DNA from 3 places in the Faecalicoccus sp. genome. Region 3 is predicted to be linked to each of the others. Evidence: a T-box and tRNA genes for the amino acid it is inferred to sense, from the RefSeq annotation. Region 3 holds a T-box; the other regions hold tRNA genes.
What was found. A T-box is a leader RNA that pairs with one kind of tRNA and senses whether it is charged. The one in region 3 lies ahead of leuS (leucine--tRNA ligase), so its partner is inferred to be a tRNA-Leu.

Region 1: it encodes a tRNA-Leu, which carries the amino acid that the T-box ahead of leuS (leucine--tRNA ligase) is inferred to sense. The anticodon was not compared.
Region 2: it encodes a tRNA-Leu, which carries the amino acid that the T-box ahead of leuS (leucine--tRNA ligase) is inferred to sense. The anticodon was not compared.

Annotation. Positions count from the first base shown of each region.
Region 1 covers NZ_JAXKBY010000021.1:4,260-8,553, forward strand. The annotation lists gene recD2 (SF1B family DNA helicase RecD2) at 1-1,296, opposite strand, end outside; gene mnmA (tRNA 2-thiouridine(34) synthase MnmA) at 1,289-2,452, opposite strand; tRNA gene U0M88_RS00955 (tRNA-Leu) at 2,584-2,670, shown strand; gene U0M88_RS00960 (ECF transporter S component) at 2,735-3,250, opposite strand; gene U0M88_RS00965 (aminotransferase-like domain-containing protein) at 3,341-4,294, shown strand, end outside.
Region 2 covers NZ_JAXKBY010000078.1:5,078-9,371, forward strand. The annotation lists gene U0M88_RS03925 (SpaA isopeptide-forming pilin-related protein) at 1-1,757, opposite strand, end outside; gene U0M88_RS03930 (hypothetical protein) at 1,853-2,230, opposite strand; tRNA gene U0M88_RS03935 (tRNA-Leu) at 2,348-2,433, shown strand; gene U0M88_RS03940 (hypothetical protein) at 2,577-2,735, shown strand; gene rlmD (23S rRNA (uracil(1939)-C(5))-methyltransferase RlmD) at 3,453-4,294, opposite strand, start outside.
Region 3 covers NZ_JAXKBY010000219.1:248-4,541, reverse strand. The annotation lists gene leuS (leucine--tRNA ligase) at 1-2,151, opposite strand, end outside; T-box leader at 2,187-2,385, opposite strand; gene U0M88_RS09945 (ATPase, T2SS/T4P/T4SS family) at 2,519-3,511, shown strand; gene U0M88_RS09940 (type II secretion system F family protein) at 3,492-4,294, shown strand, end outside.

The DNA.
Region 1 (4,294 bases), on a different contig from region 3:
GGCTTTTAATAAACTGCAGAAAAGATGGGTATCGACCATACTGAATTCATCGATGATCAATACATCCAGTTCTAGGGGATCGTTTTCATCTTTGGCAAAGGTATTATCATCTTTGTTCCATTTTAAAAGGGAATGAATGGTTTTACTGTCCGCATAAGCCAGTTGACTCAAACGCTTGCTGGCACGACCGGTTGGAGCACAAAGCTGTATCTTTGAATCCGGATAGAAGGCATTGTATAAAGCCAGAATCCCTTTAACAGTCGTTGTTTTTCCGGTACCCGGTCCACCATTGATGATACAAATACTGTGATTAAAAAAAGTTTCAATGGCTTGTTTTTGTACACTGTCGTATTGAAGGTTATAAGCAAATTCCACTTCTTCTATTTTTTTATCTAAGTCTTTTTTGGAAAGGGTATCTACTTTAAATTGATGATGGGATAAGATTTTGGCAATTTCAATTTCTTCATCATATAAACCAAACGGATACACTTTGTTTTCATCGACATGAAGACTTTTATGAAGACATAAGCGATCTAAGATTTCATCCAGCAGTTCTATCGAACAATTTGGCAAATGTTCCAAAAGGGACGTCTTAAAAATATATGTATTTCCGGTTGCCATGCTTAGATTTCTTGTCAGTTCATAGACATAGGCATCCATACGACGAGTATCTTTTTTATCCATTTCAAGGCCATCGGCTAACTTTAAGGCCGATCGATAGCCAAAACCATAAATTTCATAGTAAGGGCGAAAACAATCTTCTTCAATCACATCTAAAACATTGTCATAGGCTTGTTCCAACAGTTCGATCTTTTTTTGATCCAACCCCAGTTCCATAAGACGGACATAAGTTTCATTAAAGCCGTCAAAGGACTGTAAACCTTCCTTGATGATTTCCTTTTTTTTGGCATTTAGACCGGGAACCATATCGAGTTTTCCAGGATCTTCGATAATGTGATGCAGACATTCCTCTCCCAATGTGTCATAGATTGCCTGTGCTGTCTTTTTACCAATGGTAGGAAAGGCATCGCTGGTCAAAAAATGAAGAATAGCTCGTTCTTTTTTTGGAAGAACCTTCTGTGCACTAAATATTTGAAATTGAGAACCATACTTTGGATGCGTAATGTAGCGGCCAACCAATTCATACTCCTGATCCTCAATTGGATCTTGCAGGCGACCGGCTCCGGTAAAAGTATGATATGTTTCCGTCTCAGAAAAAGAACCCACAACATAGTGGGTTTCCTGGTTTTCGAATATGATAAAATCCAAACTGGCTTTTATGGTTTGTTTATCCACTGATTTTCTCCTTATATGTTTGAATAATCTTCTCGTTTAAATCTTCATCACCCGCAAAGACTTGTTCAATAACACCGCCACCCAGACAAACATGTCCGTGATAGAAGACGGCTTCCTGTCCCACGGTTACCGATGCGATCTTTTGCGGATATCGAATCATTGCACTGTCTTTGTCAAAAGAAACGATTTCAATATCCTGATCAGCCTGACGATATCGAAACTTACAGGTCAGCTTGGTCGGAATTTCTTTTAAGTCCGGTACTAACCAGTTAATACCTTTAACGATACAGGAATCCGAATAGAGCCATTCTCTATGATCGGTATGACATACAAAGAGAATGTTTTTGTGAACATCCTTTCCACAGACAAACCACGGGCCTTTTTCATGGTCGATATGAAGTCCTTTTCTTTGACCGATCGTATAGTATAGAACACCACAGTGTCTGGCAATCTTCTTTCCGGTGTCGATATCTACGATATCACCTTCTTTATTGGGAAGGTAGTTGGAAAGAAACTGTCTGAAATTTCTTTCACCGATAAAACAAATTCCGGTACTGTCTTTTTTTGTGGCAACACTTTCTAAATGCAGCTGATCGGCCAGTTTTCGAACTTCCGGCTTGATTAGATTTCCAATGGGGAATAGCGTTTTTGCCAATGCTTTTTCCGGAACCTGACACAAAAAGTAAGTTTGATCTTTGTTTTGATCGGCAGCACGTGTAAGATAGGTAAAGCCATCTTTGGTTTCGTTTGAACAATAGTGGCCGGTAGCCACTTTATCAAATCCATGTTTCATGGCATAGTCAAAAAAAGCATCAAACTTAATATATTTATTACAAAGAATATCCGGATTGGGTGTACGTCCTTTTTCATATTCATTTAAGAAGGTTTGAAAAACAGAATCCCAATATTCTTTAATAAAATCAACACGTAATAACGGCAGGTCTAAATGTTCAGCCACCGCCTTGGCATCCATGTAGTCCTGCTCCTGCGGGCATACATCATTTTGTATGGTAGGATTGCCTTCAATATCATTATTGGCAAACGCATCCCAATTTCGCATGAAACAACATGTTACATCATAACCTTGTTCTTTTAATATATAGGCGGCAATGGCAGAATCTACGCCGCCGCTTAATCCAACTAGTACTTTTTCCATAGGCCCATTATAGAGAAATTCAGTGGAATTTTCAAATGCTTCTTCGGCTTGTTTTCAGCTTTTCAAAAAAAGGTATTGATTTCTATTTTTGAATTCGTTATAATAGACAAGCAACAGCGATAAAGAGATTTCCCCGGGTGGTGAAATTGGTAGACGCAGTGGACTCAAAATCCACCGGTAGCGATACCGTGCCAGTTCGAGTCTGGCCTCGGGGACCATTTAAAAGATTAGAACAAATCATATGGATTTGTTCTTTTTTATTATCACAAAAAAAGTCACACGTTAATGTGTGGCTTTTTCAGAAGATACCATATGAAGTTTTGATAAAAGAGGGTAGCCAACGATCGCAACCAGAAATCCCATGACAGCCTGAAATAAGTTACCCCATACACTGGCAAGACCTAACCATACACTTTGGTTGACAATTGAATCGGCTATAAAATAACCACCGATCATGATCATAGAGCCAATCAGGTACCAAAGTATGCGATACATCGGCCGATCATTTTTTTGTAACAGGTAGGCAACGATAAAGCCTTCCAGCCCTTTAATGATCAGGGTGAAAATAAAGTAGTAACCATAGCCTCCGGCCACATCCGCCAAACCGCTGCCTAAGCCACCAACAAGAAATGATAAACCGGGATTTAAAATAGAAGCAAATAAAAGGATAAATCCATCACCCATATTAACATATCCCTGCATCGCATTGGGAATACGAATCAAGATCGTTGCGACAAATACAATGGCAATTCCTAAGGCACTGAGCACAATTTGTTGAATTTGTTTGTTTGTTTTCATATCTATCTCATTCCTTCCTTTGTCTCTATTTTACGAATAAAGTGTCTTTTATAAAATATACAATTATGTTAAATTTTAAGGGGACAGTTTATGAAACGATATATGCAGGTCTATAACAAATTTGTAGAGGATATCAAAAAAGGATATTTAAAATACGGAGATGCACTTCCCAGTATTCGTAAAAGTGTGCAGATCTTCGGCTTTTCAAAAACGAGCATTGAAAGAGGTTATGAACAACTAGTATTGGATGGTTATATTATCAGCGAGGCACAAAAGGGATTTATCGTGGATATCAAGCCTTATCAGCTTCATCGCCAACAAATCATAGCAGAGGTTTCAAATTCAGACATACCGAAACAATACTTATATGATTTTAGAAGTCATGCCGTCAGTCAGGATAGCTTTGATCTTAGAATCTGGAAACGATATATGAAAGATGTCTTCCAAGATACGCCGTTGATTTCAACCTATGGAGATAAACAGGGCGAACAAGAATTGCGGACCGCCCTTAGTGAGTATGCTTATCATAATCGAGGAATCTTGGCGACTGGTGCTCAGATTTTAGTAGGATCTGGATTTCAATCATTGTTGTTTGATTTTTGTTCACTGTTGGAAAAACCGGTTTCGATCGCAATGGAAGAAGGTGTATCCAAAGAAGTCAACCATGTGTTTACATCCTTTGGATTTGATTGTCACTTTTTATCCAAAGAAAGATATATAGAGGAATTATCTTTACTGGATATTGATATTTTATATATCAATACGGCTTGTTTTGGACGTGATTTTGCACCACTTTCGAATTCTATGCGGGATACGATCTTACATCTATCCTATGATAAAAGCTTTTTAATTCTGGAAGATGACTATAATGGGGAATTGACCTATCATTCCAAACCCAGACAGGCTTTACAATCTGCCAGTGTCATGGATAATGTAATCTATTTCAGTTCCTTTTCAAGACTCTTATTGCCATCCTTACGTCTAAGCTATATGATCTTAAATACAAAGTTTCAATACGCTTATCAACAGTTTAAAGATTCATTT
Region 2 (4,294 bases), on a different contig from region 3:
ACTGGCTTTGAAAGTAAAAGATAGCCTTTAGGAGAAACCTTTTCTTCAATACGATATCTTCCCGCCTTTAGTTTTAAAGGTATCGTCATCTTTCCCTTTTCCTCTTTGGCCACAAAAATACCTTGTTCTTCCTTTGTCGAATTGGAAGCTGTTTCAAAAGTATCGAAGATTTTCGAACCAATCTTCATGGTGACTTTTTGATAATTTTGATCAAAGATCTGAAATCGTGCCCCGGAATATATGATTTCTTTTTTGGTATCCTTATCCTTTTTGACAAGTCGTAAATAATAATCGCTTGGTCGATTATTGATCGTATATTCCATCGGTTCCTTTTCATTTTCATCCACTGTAAAAGTGAATGGTCCTTTTAAGATATCCGTTTCCTTTGCCCCGGTCAACTGTTGAATCAGATACGTTCCATAAGCAAGCTCTCGACTGGTGGCATTTCCTTTTTCATCAGTATGCAACAGATCCCATTCGTGATCGGTAAATGTATCTTTATGCTTCAAAGCCTCCTGTATGCTTCCATATTGATCCACATACTTCTTAAGCACAACACCAAACTGTGCATTAGCCTCGGGTTTTACGATCTCCGTTGTACTCGCATCCGTGATAATCTTTTTTAATTGAAATCTTCCGGTCACAACAGCATCCGCAACCGAGAGTCGAACATCTTGTTGTGCCTTTACATCCGCCGTGATGATTTTAGTATTCAACTGATATCCCTTTGGTGCTTTGATTTCTTTGATCGAGTATGTTCGATCCGAAGGAAGCTGATCGAGTATATTACTTTGCAGATCATCCTGAATGGTCAGTGTACCTATCGGCTTTCCGGTTTTATCATCGATTACCAAATATTGAGCACCGACCAAAGTAGCTTCTCCCTGTGCGCGTGTACCGGTTTCCTGATCCCCTTTTGTGATCTGAATGCTACCCAATCGCACATGCGCATGCAAACGAAGCGTCTGCGAAGAACCACCGGTAATATATCCAACCTCCTGATAGCCATAAGGGTTCTTATAGGCAATACTGGTTCCCTGAGGGACATAGAAACAATGCATAGAAGCACTTCCCTGCAAACCATCTTCTTCATCCATCCACACACGAACCTGATTTCCATCTCGTTCCATTTTTAAAGAGCTTTGATCTAGAATGTAGTTTTCAAATACATGATTTTGATCCGTTAGAGTCTTGGCAAACTCTTTTCCATGTCCATATAAGGTGATATCCTGCCCCTGAAAGGAAACCGGTGTTTCCATGACATGTAAGCGCTGATTGATCAAATCAATCTTACTTTGGATTTCTGGGTGAATGTGCGTGATCAAACCCGGTGTAATCTCCTGCCAGATTCGAATCTGTGTGGCAAAATCCATCTCTAAGCTTGTATCGTTTTTATAACCATAACCCAAACTGGAAATCCATTCCAACTTCTTTGTCAAAGCAGCATTCCCAAAATAGCTGGCCAAATCCATGGCAGTATAGCCTCCATTTCCATTGGCAATCGATGCCAAAGGTTGAAGACAATACACTTTTTGTCCATTTATACTTAATTTTGAATAATAACTGGAACTATAGCCGGAAGCCGTCGGTCGTGTCGTACCGATAGCCCACTTATCATTAGGATCGACATGCACTCCTGTTGGCGCTTCTACATGAACGATTGCCGGACTTTGTGCCAATACAGATAAACTTTGTGTCATCAGCATACAAAAACTGAAAACCAACCAAATTGTTATTTTAATTTTCTTTCGTAACATTATCTCCTCCACATCCTTAAAATTGATTACCCTATTATTTATTACGAAAAAAAATCAAAAAACTATTAAAAAAGTTCAGAAAATCTGAACTTTTCTTAATCTTCCTTCGTTTCTGTAGGCTTTTCTTCCTCTTTTGTCTCTTCTTTCGGTTCTTCTTTTGTTTCTTCCTTTACCTCTTTTTGTTCAGGAACAGAATCTGGTTGATCTTCAGCTACGATCTCAAATTCTTGTGTCAAAGAATCGACCATTCCCAAAATCACCGCTAATACATAAAGAACGATGGCAAACATAAAAGGAGCAAAGGCACTGCTGATCAAGTTATTAACGATTTGTGAAACCGGAGCTGAAGAGCCATATGCCGTATAATACTGTGTAACCGAATCATACGTATAGAATAATACATAGCCTGTATAAACTAATGCAAGCAATGATAAACCATACAATACTTTTTGTAACATCTTTTTATTTTTCATTTTCATATCCTCACTTGATATACAAGAATTATTTTACCATAAATGCCTCTTGTCGTAAAAGTCATACCGATTTTGTTTGTCAAAGACATCATTCTTCGCTATAATAAGAAAGCAAATGAGGCCGTGGTGGAATCGGCAGACACGCTACTTTGAGGGGGTAGTGAGCTTAGCTCGTGTGCGTTCAAGTCGCATCGGCCTCACCAATGTTTTATATAAAGGCTTTTATAGCATAATGGCATATAAGTGGCGTAGTTTAGCCACTTTTTTTAATTATTTTAAAAACGGTTGTTAGCCTTTAGCAAACATTTATAATATATTGTATCTGTAAGGATGGAGGTGTAATCATATGACAGACAAAGAGAAAATTGGTAAAGTTTTAAGAGATATTAGAATAAGTCGTACTGGTTATACCATAGAAGAAGTTTCCTCCAAGTTCGGAAAATCCAGTCTGCTGCGCTATGGACGAGTAGAAGTCATTGATAACTCCATTCGCTTTATCTTTTAGCAGAAATAAAGCAGCCTGCTTATCTTTTGTAAGCATTACAAAATCACCTCCAAAAATAGAATACAGGGAGGTGACAAAATCGCGAAATATAGCGGTGACGAAATTGAGTGTGATTAACAAGTCTTTTAATATATTTGACACCATGTTTAAACATGCTATAATTCAAGTAGGCAAAATGGATAGTAAGCCTGTAACGAGAAAAAAACACCCTTGGCAGAGGGTGCTTTTTTTATCTTGAATAAAAAACCCTTGGAATGGCAGTTCCTTGGGCTTTTGGCTCATTGCACTACTTTTCTCTTCTGTCGAGCCGTTCACAGATGAGGTGGCAAGTCACACCTGCGATAACAGAAATTAAAATGGATAGTAATATCTCCTGCAACGAGTTCACCTCCCTTCTCGTTAGAGTGCAGGAGGGTGTAGCGCAACGAAAGCATTGTATCATAAGTAAAACAATCTATCTCATGATTTTAATATATTCTTTATCATTATTGCTTTAAAGCATTTACAAATATGAAACAAAGCTTGCCATTTCAATTATCTACGTCAATTTCGGCTAAAATGTATATGCCGATTTTATGCCATTTGATAATATAACCAAACTAAGCGTGGCATGATTTTTGGAACAAAGTATATGGAAAATACGATAAATACAGGTATATTCAAGTCGAAGCGACCTCACCATCGCATACAGCCAGTCTTTTTAAACAAGACTGGTTTTTATTTTTCCAATAGACAAACACATTCTAAACCGTTGGTATGACAGAACATATCCACCGGCTGTACCACCGTACAGTGATATCCACTTTTTTCAAATAACTTTACATCTCTTACCAGTGTATTTGGATTACAGGAAATATAGACGACTCGTTTAGGATGCAGTCCGGTAATATGACAAATACCTGCTTCGCTTAATCCTTTTCTTGGTGGATCCACAAAGACAACATCTGTTTCTTCTTTATATTTTTGCACAAAGATGCTGGCATCTTCACATACAAAATCAATGTTGGATAATTGATTGAGTTGCGCATTCTTTTTTGCGTTTTCCACGGCTTCCGGTACAATTTCCACACCTGTTACTTTCTTGACATACGGCGCGATGACACAACCAATCGTACCCACGCCGGAATATAGATCAATCACACGATCTTCCTTGGACAAGTTTGCCAAATGAATAGCCTGCAAGTAAAGAACTTCCATCTGTTTCGAATTAACCTGAAAAAAAGATTTAAAATGTAATTGTATCTTTTGCGACATACATGTCTGGCGCATTGATTCTAAACCATAGAGCACACGATAAGAATCCCCCAGTATCACATTATCTTCACGATCATTTTTATTAAAAAGGATGGATACCACATTATTAAAGTTTTCTGTAATATTCTTGGCCAGAGCACCCACATGATTCTCTTTGCCGATAAAAACGATCTGCACTTGTCCTAGCGCATTGGATCGTATCAGTACGTGACGTAATGTCTTTGCACTTTTGACATTCATGTTTGCCTTTATAAACTGATAAACCTCATTGATTTCTTTTGATTGAATCACGCAAGAATCGCAAT
Region 3 (4,294 bases):
TTTCTGGTCAAAGATCGTTGCCCACAGCTCTTCTCCCAAATGTGGGGCAAAGCAGGCAAACATCTTTAAGAAACCAATCGCATAAGGGCGATAGATCGTTTTTGTCTTGTAACATTCATTGATGAAGATCATCATTTGAGAAATCGCTGTATTAAAGTTTAACGTATCGATATCATTTGTCACTTTCTTGACAGTCGCATGGTAAACACGATCTAAACGATGATCGTTTTCTTCGGTGAATTCTGCCACCTCTGTATAGAAACGATTGACACGCTCCAACCATTTACGCGTTCCATCCAGCCCGGTCGTTGACCAAGGTAAAGCCGCTTCCAATGGTCCCATAAACATCTCATATACACGCAAAGCATCCGCTCCATGACTGGCCACGATTTCATCCGGATTGATGACATTGCCACGTGATTTTGACATCTTTTCACCGTTAGAGCCTAAGATCATACCTTGATGGAACAATTTCTGGAACGGTTCTTTTGACTTCACAACACCACAATCATAAAGTACCTTATGCCAGAAGCGCGCATATAATAGGTGCAATACCGCATGTTCTGCACCACCGACATACAAATCAACCGGTAACCAGTGCTCCAGCAGCTTTGGATCCCCAATGGCTTTATCGTTTTTTGGATCAATATAGCGAATATAATACCAGCAGCTTCCAGCCCACTGTGGCATCGTATTGGTTTCTCTGGTTCCCTTAACACCATCAATCTCAACCGATAACCAGTCGGTACAATGTGCCAACGGACTTTCACCGGTATCGCTTGGTTTAAAGTTTGTCGTTGCCGGCAGTTCTAACGGCAGCTCATCCACATCTACAGTACGCATGGTTCCATCTTCCATATGAACGATCGGAATCGGTTCGCCCCAGTAACGCTGACGAGAGAACAACCAGTCTCTTAACTTGTAAGTAACCTTGGCTTCCCCAGCCTTGTTTTCTTCCAGCCACTGAATCATTTTCGCAATGGCCTCTTCCTTGTTTAGACCATTCAGCCATTGGGAATTGATATGTACGCCATCTCCGGTAAAGGCTTCTTCTTCGATGTTTCCACCTTCCAGTACCGGAATGATCTCTATACCAAATTTCTTGGCAAATTCATAGTCGCGTGTATCATGTGCCGGAACCGCCATGATCGCACCGGTTCCATAACTGGCTAATACATAATCACTGATCCAGACCGGCACTTTTTTTCCATTGACCGGATTGATCGCATACGCTCCGGTAAATACACCGGTCTTATCTTTGTTCAAATCTGTTCTTTCCAGATCGGATTTTGTCTGACATAGCTTTTGGTAGGCTTCAACGGCTTCCTTTTGTTCCGGAGTCGTAATATCGGATACAAACGGATGCTCCGGTGCCATAACACAATACGTAGCCCCAAACAAAGTATCACAACGCGTTGTAAAGACCGTAAATTCTTTATCATGGCCATCAATCTTAAAGATGACATTGGCCCCCTGCGATTTACCGATCCAGTTTCTCTGCATCTCTTTAGTGGAAGTCGGCCAATCCACTTCATCCAGATCTTTCAACAATCTTTCTGCATAGGCTGTAATCTTTAATACCCATTGACGCATCGGTTTACGGATGACCGGATAGCCACCTCTTTCACTTTTGCCGTCAATAACTTCTTCGTTGGCCAAAACCGTTTTTAACTCCGGACACCAGTTGACCGGAATTTCATCGACATATGCCAACCCTTTTTTATACAGCTGTGTAAAGATCCACTGTGTCCATTTGTAGTACGATGGATCAGCTGTACTGATTTCGCGATCCCAATCGTAGCTGAATCCCAAAGACTGAATCTGCTCTCTAAAATGATTGATGTTTTTCTTGGTAAATTCAGCCGGATGATGCCCTGTCTGTAAGGCAAACTGCTCTGCCGGAAGACCAAAGGCATCCCATCCCATCGGGTGCAGAACATTATACCCCTCCATACGTTTTTTACGGGCAATGATATCGGTTGCGGTATATCCCTCCGGATGTCCTACATGAAGACCATTTCCACTCGGATACGGAAACATATCCAGTACATAATATTTAGGCTTGGAAAAATCGGAAGTATCACAACGGAATGTCTTTTCTTCCAGCCATCGCTTTTGCCATTTCTTTTCAATGGACTGATGATCGTACATCTCTTTTCTCCTCCTTCAATAAAAAAACGCCCTCTTCTAAGGACGTTAAATGACGCGGTACCACCTTAGTTCACAGAAACGATCTGTGCCCTCTTTTTTTCTTTATCGCAGAAACTACGGATAACATTACTTATCAGCTCCTTAGCGAGTTCAAAGATACGATCCACTGCTTTTCACCAGCCAGCAGCTCTCTAAACGACTTTCTCTTCTACTACTCTAATTCATCGCTTTTACGCTTTGAATCATATCATTATTTCATTTTGTAAGTCAACCTTCATTTCTAGTCTAGAAAACACTTCAAACAACTTTTTAAAATTTTTTTAATTTTTTTTTCATAGTTTTTCGATTTTTTTACGTATTAAATAGTATGAACATGCAAGAAAAATTAGAACAGCTTTTAACGTATGCCACACAAAAAAACGCAAGCGATATCCATTTAACGCTCCATCGGCATACTTTATCCATTCAGTTACGTATCTATGAGCAAATGGTAGAGCTTGTACAAGATCTCTGGGATGAATCCCTTTTTGAGTATGTGAAGTTTATATCCGGTTTTGATCTGACAAATCCATACATCCCTCAAAATGGCCAATTCAGCTGGAAGCTAGGTTCTCAGGTTTTATACTGTCGCTTTAGCTTAATTCCCAATAAGCACCTGCAGACCGGTGTTATTCGTCTTTTGCATACAGGCATTCATCTTCCGATAGAAAGACTAACTTCAAAAAAGGAACATCAAATGTTCCTGGAAAGCCTGATTCACGCAAGACGTGGACTAGTGATTGCCTGTGGACCGACCAATTCCGGTAAAACCACCACGTTACATGCCATTTTACATGCGATTGCACAACGTTCCATGCACAAGGTCGTATCGTTGGAAGACCCGATTGAAATTCAGGATCCATCTTATTTACAGTTACAGATCAATGAAGAATTAGGCTTTACATATGAAAAAGGAATTGAAGAACTTCTTCGTCACGATCCGGATGTGATCTTTATCGGAGAAACACGAAACAGTTACACAGCCAAAATGGTCGTTCGCTGTGCCCTGACAGGCTCCCTTGCCTTTACCACACTGCATGCATCCAATGCGTTAGAGGCCATACAACGCTTAGAAGATCTATCTGTACCCACCTATGATTTAAAAAACACATTGACGGCATTGATCGGACAAAGACTATATCAAAGCCCCAACGGAAAGGAGTGTATCTATGAAATTTTATCCGGGCAAGATCTTCAATATGCCCTGGAACATAAAGCCTATCCTAAAGGCTTTAAAACGCTCTCTAACGAGATTCAGGAAGCTTTGGATACCCAAAGGATTCAAGATCCGCAAGCACGATTTGACCTGCAAAATCTCTAAAGAAGAACTTGTTCAATTCAGTCTTTTATTAAATAAGGGATTGGATACAACTTTTATGATCGAGATTTGTTTTCGATGCCAAAAAAACATTCTGGCAAAATTAAACGAAGGAGAAAAACTAGTTTCCATCCTGACAAACGGAAAAGAAAATTACTTTCAGATCTTAAGAATCCTAAAGGATCGACTGCCTTTTAAAGAAGCCATTCATTGTGCCAATGAAATCGATGATGTTGGCAAAGGTTGGATCAAGGAACTGATAAAGACAAGTATTTATCCAGCTTTTCTATTTTTATTCAGCTTTGGAATAATCCTCTTTTTTCAAGAAATGATCCTTCCGGCTATGTCTCAACTGGCATCAAAACAAGTTTTCCTGTTTTTATCGATCTTACAATTTGTGTTTTCCCTGCTTCTCTTTTTGATCTTTGTATTTTTAATATCTTTCCTGATTGTTTATACGCAAAAGAAAACAGAACTTTTATTTACCATTTTCTGTCGATTTACGCTCTTTCGTAAAGTTATTTCTTTGCACTTTTCTCTTTTAATGTCCGCTTTTTTAGGCTACGGTCTTTCCACGATGGAATGTATTGAGATGCTTTGTCAGATTCATCCAAAAAGCTTGTATCATCCTTTGGCCATACAAATACAAAAAGCTCTTCATCAGGGAAATACGATGATACAAGCTTTGCAGCTATGTCATATGGATGAAGAGTTCGTACGTTTTTTTACCATGGGACTGCACACTTCATCCATCAAAGAACTTTTACATCTTTACCAGCAAAAAGT